4 regions of the Enterobacter sp. ECC-175 genome follow, and region 1 is predicted to be linked to each of the others. Evidence: predicted binding sites of a transcription regulator. Region 1 holds the regulator's gene; each other region holds the start of a gene.
What was found. Region 1 encodes PurR, which represses purine synthesis genes. Its sites were predicted from a motif close to CANGCAAACGTTTGCNTG; they were not measured.

Region 1 (2,186 bases):
TGACGCGTTGCGCAACTGGCCGTCGCTGGTGCTGGAAGATACGTCGCGATCGCTGCCCAAGCGTATTACCTGGCTGCTGGACAACCAGCGGCGCGTGGTGGCGCCCGACTGGGACTCTTCAGCAACCTGCCTGAGCGCGGGGCTGTGCGTGGGCATGGTGCCCGTCCACTTTGCGCGTCCGCGAATTGACGCCGGAGAGTGGGTTGCCCTGGCGCTGGAAAATCCCTTTCCTGACGCGGCGTGCTGCCTGACCTGGCAGCAAAATGACGTCTCGCCCGCCATGGCCTGGCTGCTGGAGTATCTGGGAGATAGCGAAACGCTGAACAGGGAGTGGCTGAGGGAGCCAGCGTAGCTGGCCCCGAAGAGAATTAACGGCGGTAGTCGCGGAAAGGACCGTCCGCAACGGAGCGGCGCTCAATCAGGCGAGGGTGAACCTCAATGGACTGCGACTCTTCGCGCTTGCTGACGATCCTGTCCATCAGCATGTTAAACGCCGTTTCGCCCAGCGAGTCTTTCGGCTGGTGAATGGTCGTCAGCGCCGGGGTGAAGAAGCGCGCGTTGCGCACGTTGTCATACCCGATCACCGAAATGTCCTGCGGCACGCGCAGGCCGAGCTCGTCTGCCGCACAGAGCGCGCCCATCGCCATGATGTCGCCGCCGCAGAAGACGGCGGTAGGACGGTGCTGCTGGGAGACGATCTGCTGCATCGCGCGGTAGCCGGATTCCGGCTCAAAGTCGCCCTGAACTATCCAGTTTTCCGGCACGTTAATCAGCGCTTCTTCCATGGCTTTCATGAACCCGGCCAGGCGTCCCGCGCCGGTGTTGCGCTCCAGCGGGCCCGGGATGACGCCGATATCGCGGTGGCCGCGCTCGATCAAATAGCGCCCTGCCATATAGCCGCCTTCAAAGGCGTTATCGATAACCGAGTCGGTGAAATCGGCACGCGCTTCGCCCCAGTCCATGACCACCATCGGAATATGGCGATACTCTTCCAGCATGGAGAGAACGGACTCCGGGTACTCGGAGCACATGACCAGCAGGCCATCTACGCGCTTTTGCGCCATCATCGACAGATAGGCGCGCTGTTTTTCAATGTTGTTCCACGCGTTGCCCAGAATCAGGGTATAGCCTTTCTGGAAGCAGTTTTTCTCAACGGCTTCAATAATTTCGGCAAAGTAGGCCGCTTCGCTGCTGGTCGCCAACAGGCCGATAGACTTGGTGTGATTAACCTTCAGGCTGCGCGCAACCGCACTCGGTGAGTAGTGCAGTTCTTTGATCGCGGCCCAGACGGCGTTGCGCGTCTCTTCCGCCACGAAGCGGGTTTTGTTAATAACATGTGATACGGTTGTAGTGGAAACGTTTGCGCGTTTTGCTACGTCTTTAATTGTTGCCATTAAATGTCACTCCAGACCCTATCCTAATATCCTGAAAAATGGGGAGGTAAACGTTTGCCTTCTCTCACCCTTATTACGCAATGTTGAATTGCGACACGCCGGGAAAACGACACAGGACGTCAGGAGGGGGTCAATGGCCGGTACGCTAATAAATTTAGCGTGGAATTTTGTCCTATCTTGAGGAAAAGGGGAAGAGCAAAAGTGGTTATCGTTATAAATCCGGGAAGATTTTTGACGCAAACTGTGCAAAAATGAGCAAGCTCACTTTCCGTGTGGGGATTAAAAGGAGAAAAATTGATGAGTTCCGATCTTAAGTTTTCGCTGATGACCACCGTTATTGTGCTGGCGCTGATTGTTGCCGGCGGGCTGACGGCTGCACTGCACTGATTTTGACGGGGGGAGAGTCCTCTCCCTCCTGCTCGTCTCTAGATTGTTACTTCTGTGGCAAAAATCTTTTGCTAAATTGTTAACTTCTCATTTTTTGTGATTGATGTCATGCTTTTGACTTCTTTGTTCTGTGTCGTGCTATGACGCGGCATTCGGAGTAAGCGCATGAAAATCAATTTTCCCCTGCTGGCCCTCGCCATTGGCGCGTTTGGGATCGGCACCACTGAATTCTCCCCGATGGGGCTCTTACCCGTTATCGCCCGGGGCGTGGACGTCTCGATCCCGGCGGCGGGGATGCTGATTAGCGCCTACGCGATCGGCGTGATGGTCGGGGCTCCGCTGATGACGCTGCTGCTTTCCCATCGCGGGCGCCGCAACGCGCTGATTTTCCTGATGGCTATCTTC
Region 2 (2,186 bases), 1.8 Mb from region 1:
GTCACGAACATCGCGTACAAGGCCATAAACACGGCCTGTACTGCGAGGATCGCCACCATCGGCAAGGCCAGTGAGGCGAGCTCCCACAGCTTGAGGCTCATCAGCGCCATCGCCAGAAACAGTGAGAGACAGACGTTACCCAGCACGGACACCGCGCGTTCAAACACGCGGTAGAAACCCATCAGCGCCAGACCGTTGCTCAGCACCACGCCGATAAACAGCACGCAGACGAAGGTCGGTAACTCAAAGGCGGTTCCCGAGAGCCATTGCGCAACGACTTTTCCCACGGTAAGACAGATAGCAATCATCGCAATGGTTTCGATCAGCACAAGCGACGTAATCGTGCGCCCGACGTCAGGTTTTTCGAACGCGGTTGGCACCAGCTCATCATCCGGCCTGCCGTCCGGCGTTGCGGAGTGTTTCACCAGATATCGTGCAACCGGGCCACCGATCAGTCCGCCAAGCACCAGGCCGAAGGTTGCGCAGGCCATAGCAACTTCCGTTGCGTTTTCAAAGCCGTAGCGCTCCACAAACAGCTTGCTCCACGCGGCTCCGGTTCCGTGTCCACCTGACAGGGTAATAGACCCAGCAAGCAGCCCCACCAGCGGGTCCAGCCCCAGCAGCGTGGCCATGCCGATACCGATGGCGTTTTGCATCAACAGCAGCCCTACCACCACAATCAAGAATACGCCCAGCACCTTACCACCCGAACGCAGGCTAGCGAGATTGGCGTTTAGCCCGATGGTGGCAAAGAAGGCCAGCATCAGAGGATCTTTCAGGGACATATCAAAATCAATTTCCCAGCCCATGCTTTTTTTCAGCACCAGCAGGGCCAGCGCCACCAGCAATCCGCCGGCGACGGGTTCAGGAATAGTGTACTTCTTCAGAAAGGAAACGCTGTGCACCAGCTTACGGCCTAGCAGAAGGACTAGCGTTGCGGCAACAAGGGTCGACAACGTATCAAGATGAATCATAGAAAGCTCCTTTATGCGCGCGTTTCATCAACACGCGGCGTTATCCTGCGCCGATTTGCGCTCAAAATGAGCGACCGGCGTGAAAAGTGTAATTTTTTTTGCCGATGTGTTGGAAAAAACCTGCTCGCGTCGGCAGATTTTCTCGTCTTTTTTTGCTGGCAATCGTTTGCTTTTGCCAGGTGCTCAGCTAAAATGCCCGCTTTTCCACCGTGGGATTGCAGCCAATGTCCGTTAACACCGTCGAGTCTTCTGATGCGCAACCGATTGCGCAGAAGCATAACAGCGAATTAATTTACCGCCTTGAAGACCGCCCACCGCTCCCTCAAACAATTTTCGCCGCCTGTCAGCACCTGCTGGCCATGTTTGTCGCCGTGATTACCCCTGCGCTGCTGATCTGTCAGGCGCTCGGCTTACCGGCTGAAGATACGCAGCACATCATTAGCATGTCCCTGTTTGCTTCAGGCGTTGCCTCCATTATTCAAATTAAAGCCTGGGGGCCGGTAGGCTCCGGCCTGCTGTCGATTCAGGGCACCAGCTTTAACTTTGTCGCGCCTTTAATTATGGGCGGCACGGCGTTAAAAACCGGCGGTGCGGACGTCCCGACCATGATGGCTGCGCTCTTTGGTACGCTGATGCTGGCAAGCTGCACGGAGATGGTCATCTCCCGCGTGCTGCACCTGGCTCGCCGCGTGATTACGCCGCTGGTGTCTGGCGTGGTGGTGATGATTATCGGCCTGTCGCTGATTCAGGTCGGCTTAACGTCCATCGGCGGCGGCTATGCGGCGATGAGCGACCACACCTTCGGCGCGCCTAAAAACCTGCTGCTGGCGGGCGTGGTGCTGGGGATCATTATCCTGCTCAACCGCCAGCGCAATCCATACCTGCGCGTGGCGTCGCTGGTTATCGCCATGGCGGCAGGCTATCTGCTGGCATGGGCGCTGGGCATGCTGCCGGAAAATACCGCGCCAGCCAACGGCGCGCTGATTACCGTTCCCACGCCGCTCTATTACGGCCTGGGCATCGACTGGAGCCTGCTGCTGCCGCTGATGCTGGTCTTTATGATCACCTCGCTGGAAACCATCGGCGACATCACCGCGACGTCTGACGTCTCCGAGCAGCCGGTTTCTGGCCCGCTTTACATGAAACGCCTGAAAGGCGGCGTGCTGGCAAACGGCCTGAACTCCTTTGTGTCGGCGGTGTTCAATACCTTCC
Region 3 (2,186 bases), 210 kb from region 1:
CCTGTGGTGGCAGTTTAGCCAAAAGCGCAGCGCCAGCGGCATGCTGGAGCCTGGCGCCTGATTTCTCCCTACGGCGGGAACCCTTTCCGCCGTCATAATCATTTTTTTCTGCTGGTTTCCGCTAATTCAGGCTGACATACTGACGCGACAGGACAGAAGCGCCGATTTTATGTTGAGGAACGCCATGAAGAAAATCGTCATTGCCGCTGCGCTCGTCGTCAGCGGCCTGCTGGTGGGATGTAACCAGCTTACGCAGTACACCGTCAGCGAGCAGGAAATTAATCAGGCGCTTGAAAAACGCAATAACTTCTCGAAGGACATCGGCGTGCCGGGGCTTGCCGACGCCCATATCGTGCTTAGCAACCTGACCAGCCAGATTGGCCGCGAGGAGCCGAACAAGGTCACCCTCTCCGGCGATGCGAATCTGGATATGACCTCGCTGTTCGGCAATCAGAAAGCAAATATTAAGCTGAAGCTCAAGGCGCTGCCGGTATTCAATAAAGAGAAAGGCGCGATCTATTTGCAGGAAATGGAAGTGGTTGACGCCGTCGTGACGCCGGACAAAATGAAGCCGGTGCTCCAAACCCTGATGCCCTATCTCAACCAGTCGCTGCAAAACTACTTTAACCAGCAGCCCGCTTACGTCCTGAGCGAGGACAACAGCAAGGGCGAGGCGCTGGCGAAAAAGTATGCCAAGGGAATCGAGGTGAAGCCGGGAGAAATCATTATTCCTTTCACCGATTAACCCAGGGGGCGCACGAGCGCCCTTTTTTTTACGGAAACAAGTGCAAACGAAAACGTTTCCGCTTATGATTTGTGTCCGGCAAAAACAGCTATCCTAATGACTGATTCCACTCAAGCCGGAGCTTCCATGACTGCACAATCCCAGGTTCTTAAAATCCGCCGCCCTGACGACTGGCATATCCATCTGCGCGATGGTGACATGCTGAAAACCGTCGTGCCGTATACCAGCGAACATTATGGCCGCGCGATTGTTATGCCAAACCTGGTCCCGCCAGTCACCACCGTCGAGGCCGCTATCACCTATCGTCAGCGTATTCTGGATGCCGTTCCCGCCGGGCACGATTTTACTCCGCTGATGACCTGCTACCTGACCGATTCGCTCGACCCAAACGAAGTTGAGCGCGGATTCAACGAGGGCGTATTTACCGCCGCCAAGCTCTATCCGGCGAATGCCACCACCAACTCCAGCCACGGCGTGACCAGCATCGATGCCATCATGCCGGTGCTGGAAAGAATGCAAAAGCTAGGGATGCCGCTGCTGGTGCATGGTGAAGTGACGCACGCGGAAATTGATATCTTCGACCGCGAAGCCCGCTTTATCGATACCGTGATGGAGCCGCTGCGCCAGCGTCTTCCCGCGCTGAAGGTGGTCTTTGAACACATCACCACCAAAGACGCGGCCGAATACGTGCGCGACGGCAACGAGCTGATCGCCGCCACCATCACCCCTCAGCACCTGATGTTTAACCGCAACCATATGCTGGTCGGCGGCGTGCGCCCTCACCTGTACTGCCTGCCCATTCTGAAGCGCAACATTCACCAGCAGGCGCTGCGCGAGCTGGTTGCCAGCGGCTTCTCTCGCGCGTTTTTGGGTACGGACTCCGCGCCGCACGCGCGCCATCGCAAAGAGGCAAGCTGCGGCTGCGCGGGCTGCTTTAACGCCCCTACGGCGCTGGCGAGCTATGCCACGGTGTTTGAAGAGATGGATGCCCTGCAGCATTTTGAAGCGTTTTGCTCCCTCAACGGCCCGCGCTTCTACGGCCTGCCGGTCAACGAAACCTTCGTCGAGCTGGAGCGTAAAGAGAGCCAGGTCGAGGCGTCTATTCCGCTGACCGACGACACGCTCATCCCGTTCCTGGCGGGAGAAACGGTCGCCTGGACGGTAAAACGCTAAAAAACAGTGCCCCTTGTTGTCAAATCGATAATTTACCTGTATAAATAAACAGTATATTACACAGGGGGCATTTATGCGTATTGAAGTCACGATTGCCAAAACAACCGTTCTGCCTGCTGGCGCGCTGGATGCGCTGGCGGGTGAATTATCCCGTCGTATTAACAACACATTTCCAGAAAATGCCGGTGCCGTGACGGTGCGCTACGCATCGGCTAATAATCTTTCCGTTATCGGTGCGGCGAAAGAAGATAAAGATCGTATAAGCGAC
Region 4 (2,186 bases), 1.4 Mb from region 1:
GCATGGCGTTCATCGCCATCATCATATCGTCCGGCGCGCAGGTCAGCGGGTAGATGGGGCACATGGCGATCATGCAGCCGATTTGCAGCGAGGGGTTAATCTCGCGCCCTGCCTTCACGGCCAGCGCGCTGGCGACCAGCTCGTAGTGCGCCGCCTGGAACATGACCGGCTCGCGGTCTTCACCCGGCGCGTACTTCAGTCCGGAGTTGGTAAACGGCGCAAAATCTTCGTGGAAGTTGGCCTGGTTATTGATTTCGTTGAAGGTCATCCAGTACTTCACCTTGTGCTGATAGCGCTGGAAAACCACTTTTGCGAAGCGAACGAAGAAGTCGATCAGCTTGCGGTTGCGCCAGCCGCCGTATTCGGTGACCAGATGGAAAGGCATTTCGAAGTGAGACAGGGTAATAACCGGCTCAATGCCGTGCTTCAGGCACTCGTCGAACAGATCGTCGTAGAATTGCAGGCCCGCTTCGTTTGGCTCCTGCTCATCCCCTTTCGGGAAGATGCGCGTCCATGCGATAGAGGTGCGGAAGCATTTGAATCCCATCTCGGCAAAAAGCTGGATATCTTCCTTATAGCGATGGTAGAAGTCGATGGCTTCGTGATTCGGGTAATTTTTCCCTTCCAGCACGCCCGCGGTGATTTCGCGCGGCACGCCGTGTGCGCCCGCCGTCATCACGTCGGCAACGCTGACGCCCTTGCCGCCCTCTTTCCAGCCGCCTTCAAGCTGATGCGCGGCAACGGCGCCGCCCCACAGAAAACCTGCTTTGAATCCTGACATTCTCATTCCCTCATTCTGCGTTATTTTCTGCAAAAACAGTTACAGAAACCGGTTTCAGGATGATGATGTTCAAAGGGATAACAGGTTGCAAGCAGAATACCGAAACCGGTTTCATTTCCGTGAACGGAGTCAACTTTGGCAGCCGTAACAACGCGCTCAGAAAAAAAATAACGCCTTCCCATAATAGGCTCGCAAACGTTTGCCTGGACTGTTAGAATTGCGCCGATTTTTCTTACAAGCTATGCAATCGCGTGGGGACTTTAGCCGTGACCAACAAAACTTCTCTCAGCTACAAAGATGCCGGTGTTGATATTGACGCAGGTAATGCGCTGGTTGACCGAATCAAAGGTGTGGTGAAAAAAACCCGTCGCCCTGAAGTAATGGGTGGCCTGGGTGGATTCGGCGCACTGTGCGCGCTGCCGCAAAAATATCGTGAACCTGTGCTGGTCTCGGGTACTGACGGCGTAGGGACAAAACTGCGCCTGGCGATGGATCTTAAGCGTCACGACACCATCGGCATCGACCTGGTGGCGATGTGCGTAAACGACCTGGTGGTACAGGGCGCGGAGCCGCTGTTCTTCCTCGACTACTACGCGACCGGCAAGCTGGACGTGGATACCGCTGCCAGCGTGATCAACGGCATCGCCGAGGGCTGCCTGCAGTCGGGCTGTGCGCTGGTGGGTGGCGAGACCGCAGAAATGCCGGGCATGTATCACGGTGAAGATTATGACGTCGCGGGCTTTTGCGTCGGCGTAGTAGAAAAATCAGAAATCATCGACGGCAGCAAAGTGGCTGACGGCGACGTGCTGGTTGCCCTGGCGTCCAGCGGACCGCACTCTAACGGCTACTCTCTGGTGCGCAAAATCCTCGACGTCAGCGGCTGCGACCCGCAAACCACCGAGCTCGACGGCAAACCGCTGGCCGACCACCTGCTGGCGCCAACCCGCATCTACGTGAAAAACATCCTTGAGCTTATCGAGAATGTGGACGTGCACGCCATTGCCCACCTGACCGGCGGCGGCTTCTGGGAAAACATTCCGCGCGTGCTGCCGGATAACACTCAGGCCGTTATCGACGAATCCTCCTGGCAGTGGCCGTCCGTCTTTAACTGGCTGCAAACGGCCGGTAACGTGAGCGACCACGAAATGTACCGCACGTTCAACTGCGGCGTGGGCATGGTTATCGCATTGCCAGCGAGCGAAGCGGATAGCGCGGTTAAGCTGCTGAACGAGAAAGGTGAAAACGCGTGGAAAATCGGTACGATTAAAGCTTCCGATTCCGAACAGCGTGTGGTCATTGAATGAAAAACATCGTGGTGCTCATTTCCGGTAACGGAAGCAATTTGCAGGCCATCATAGACGCCTGCAGGCAGAAGAAAATCAATGGCACCATTCGGGCAGTGTTC

Region 2: V1599_RS03255 (NCS2 family protein) is a predicted target of PurR. The motif match lies at 1,130-1,147, and genes of this name have one in related genera.
Region 3: pyrC (dihydroorotase) is a predicted target of PurR. The motif match lies at 791-808, and genes of this name have one in related genera.
Region 4: purM (phosphoribosylformylglycinamidine cyclo-ligase) is a predicted target of PurR. The motif match lies at 970-987, and genes of this name have one in related genera.

The regions. Positions count from the first base shown of each region.
Region 1 is NZ_CP143776.1:2,517,229-2,519,414, forward strand. Features, by position in the region: gene punR (DNA-binding transcriptional activator PunR) at 1-352, shown strand, start outside; gene purR (HTH-type transcriptional repressor PurR) at 369-1,394, opposite strand; gene V1599_RS11940 (YnhF family membrane protein) at 1,692-1,781, shown strand; gene V1599_RS11945 (MFS transporter) at 1,947-2,186, shown strand, end outside.
Region 2 is NZ_CP143776.1:670,748-672,933, reverse strand. Features, by position in the region: gene gltS (sodium/glutamate symporter) at 1-974, opposite strand, end outside; gene V1599_RS03255 (NCS2 family protein) at 1,199-2,186, shown strand, end outside.
Region 3 is NZ_CP143776.1:2,305,933-2,308,118, reverse strand. Features, by position in the region: gene mdtH (multidrug efflux MFS transporter MdtH) at 1-61, shown strand, start outside; gene V1599_RS10860 (lipoprotein) at 185-745, shown strand; gene pyrC (dihydroorotase) at 872-1,918, shown strand; gene dinI (DNA damage-inducible protein I) at 1,992-2,186, shown strand, end outside.
Region 4 is NZ_CP143776.1:3,893,513-3,895,698, forward strand. Features, by position in the region: gene V1599_RS18510 (6-phospho-beta-glucosidase) at 1-781, opposite strand, end outside; gene purM (phosphoribosylformylglycinamidine cyclo-ligase) at 1,048-2,085, shown strand; gene purN (phosphoribosylglycinamide formyltransferase) at 2,082-2,186, shown strand, end outside.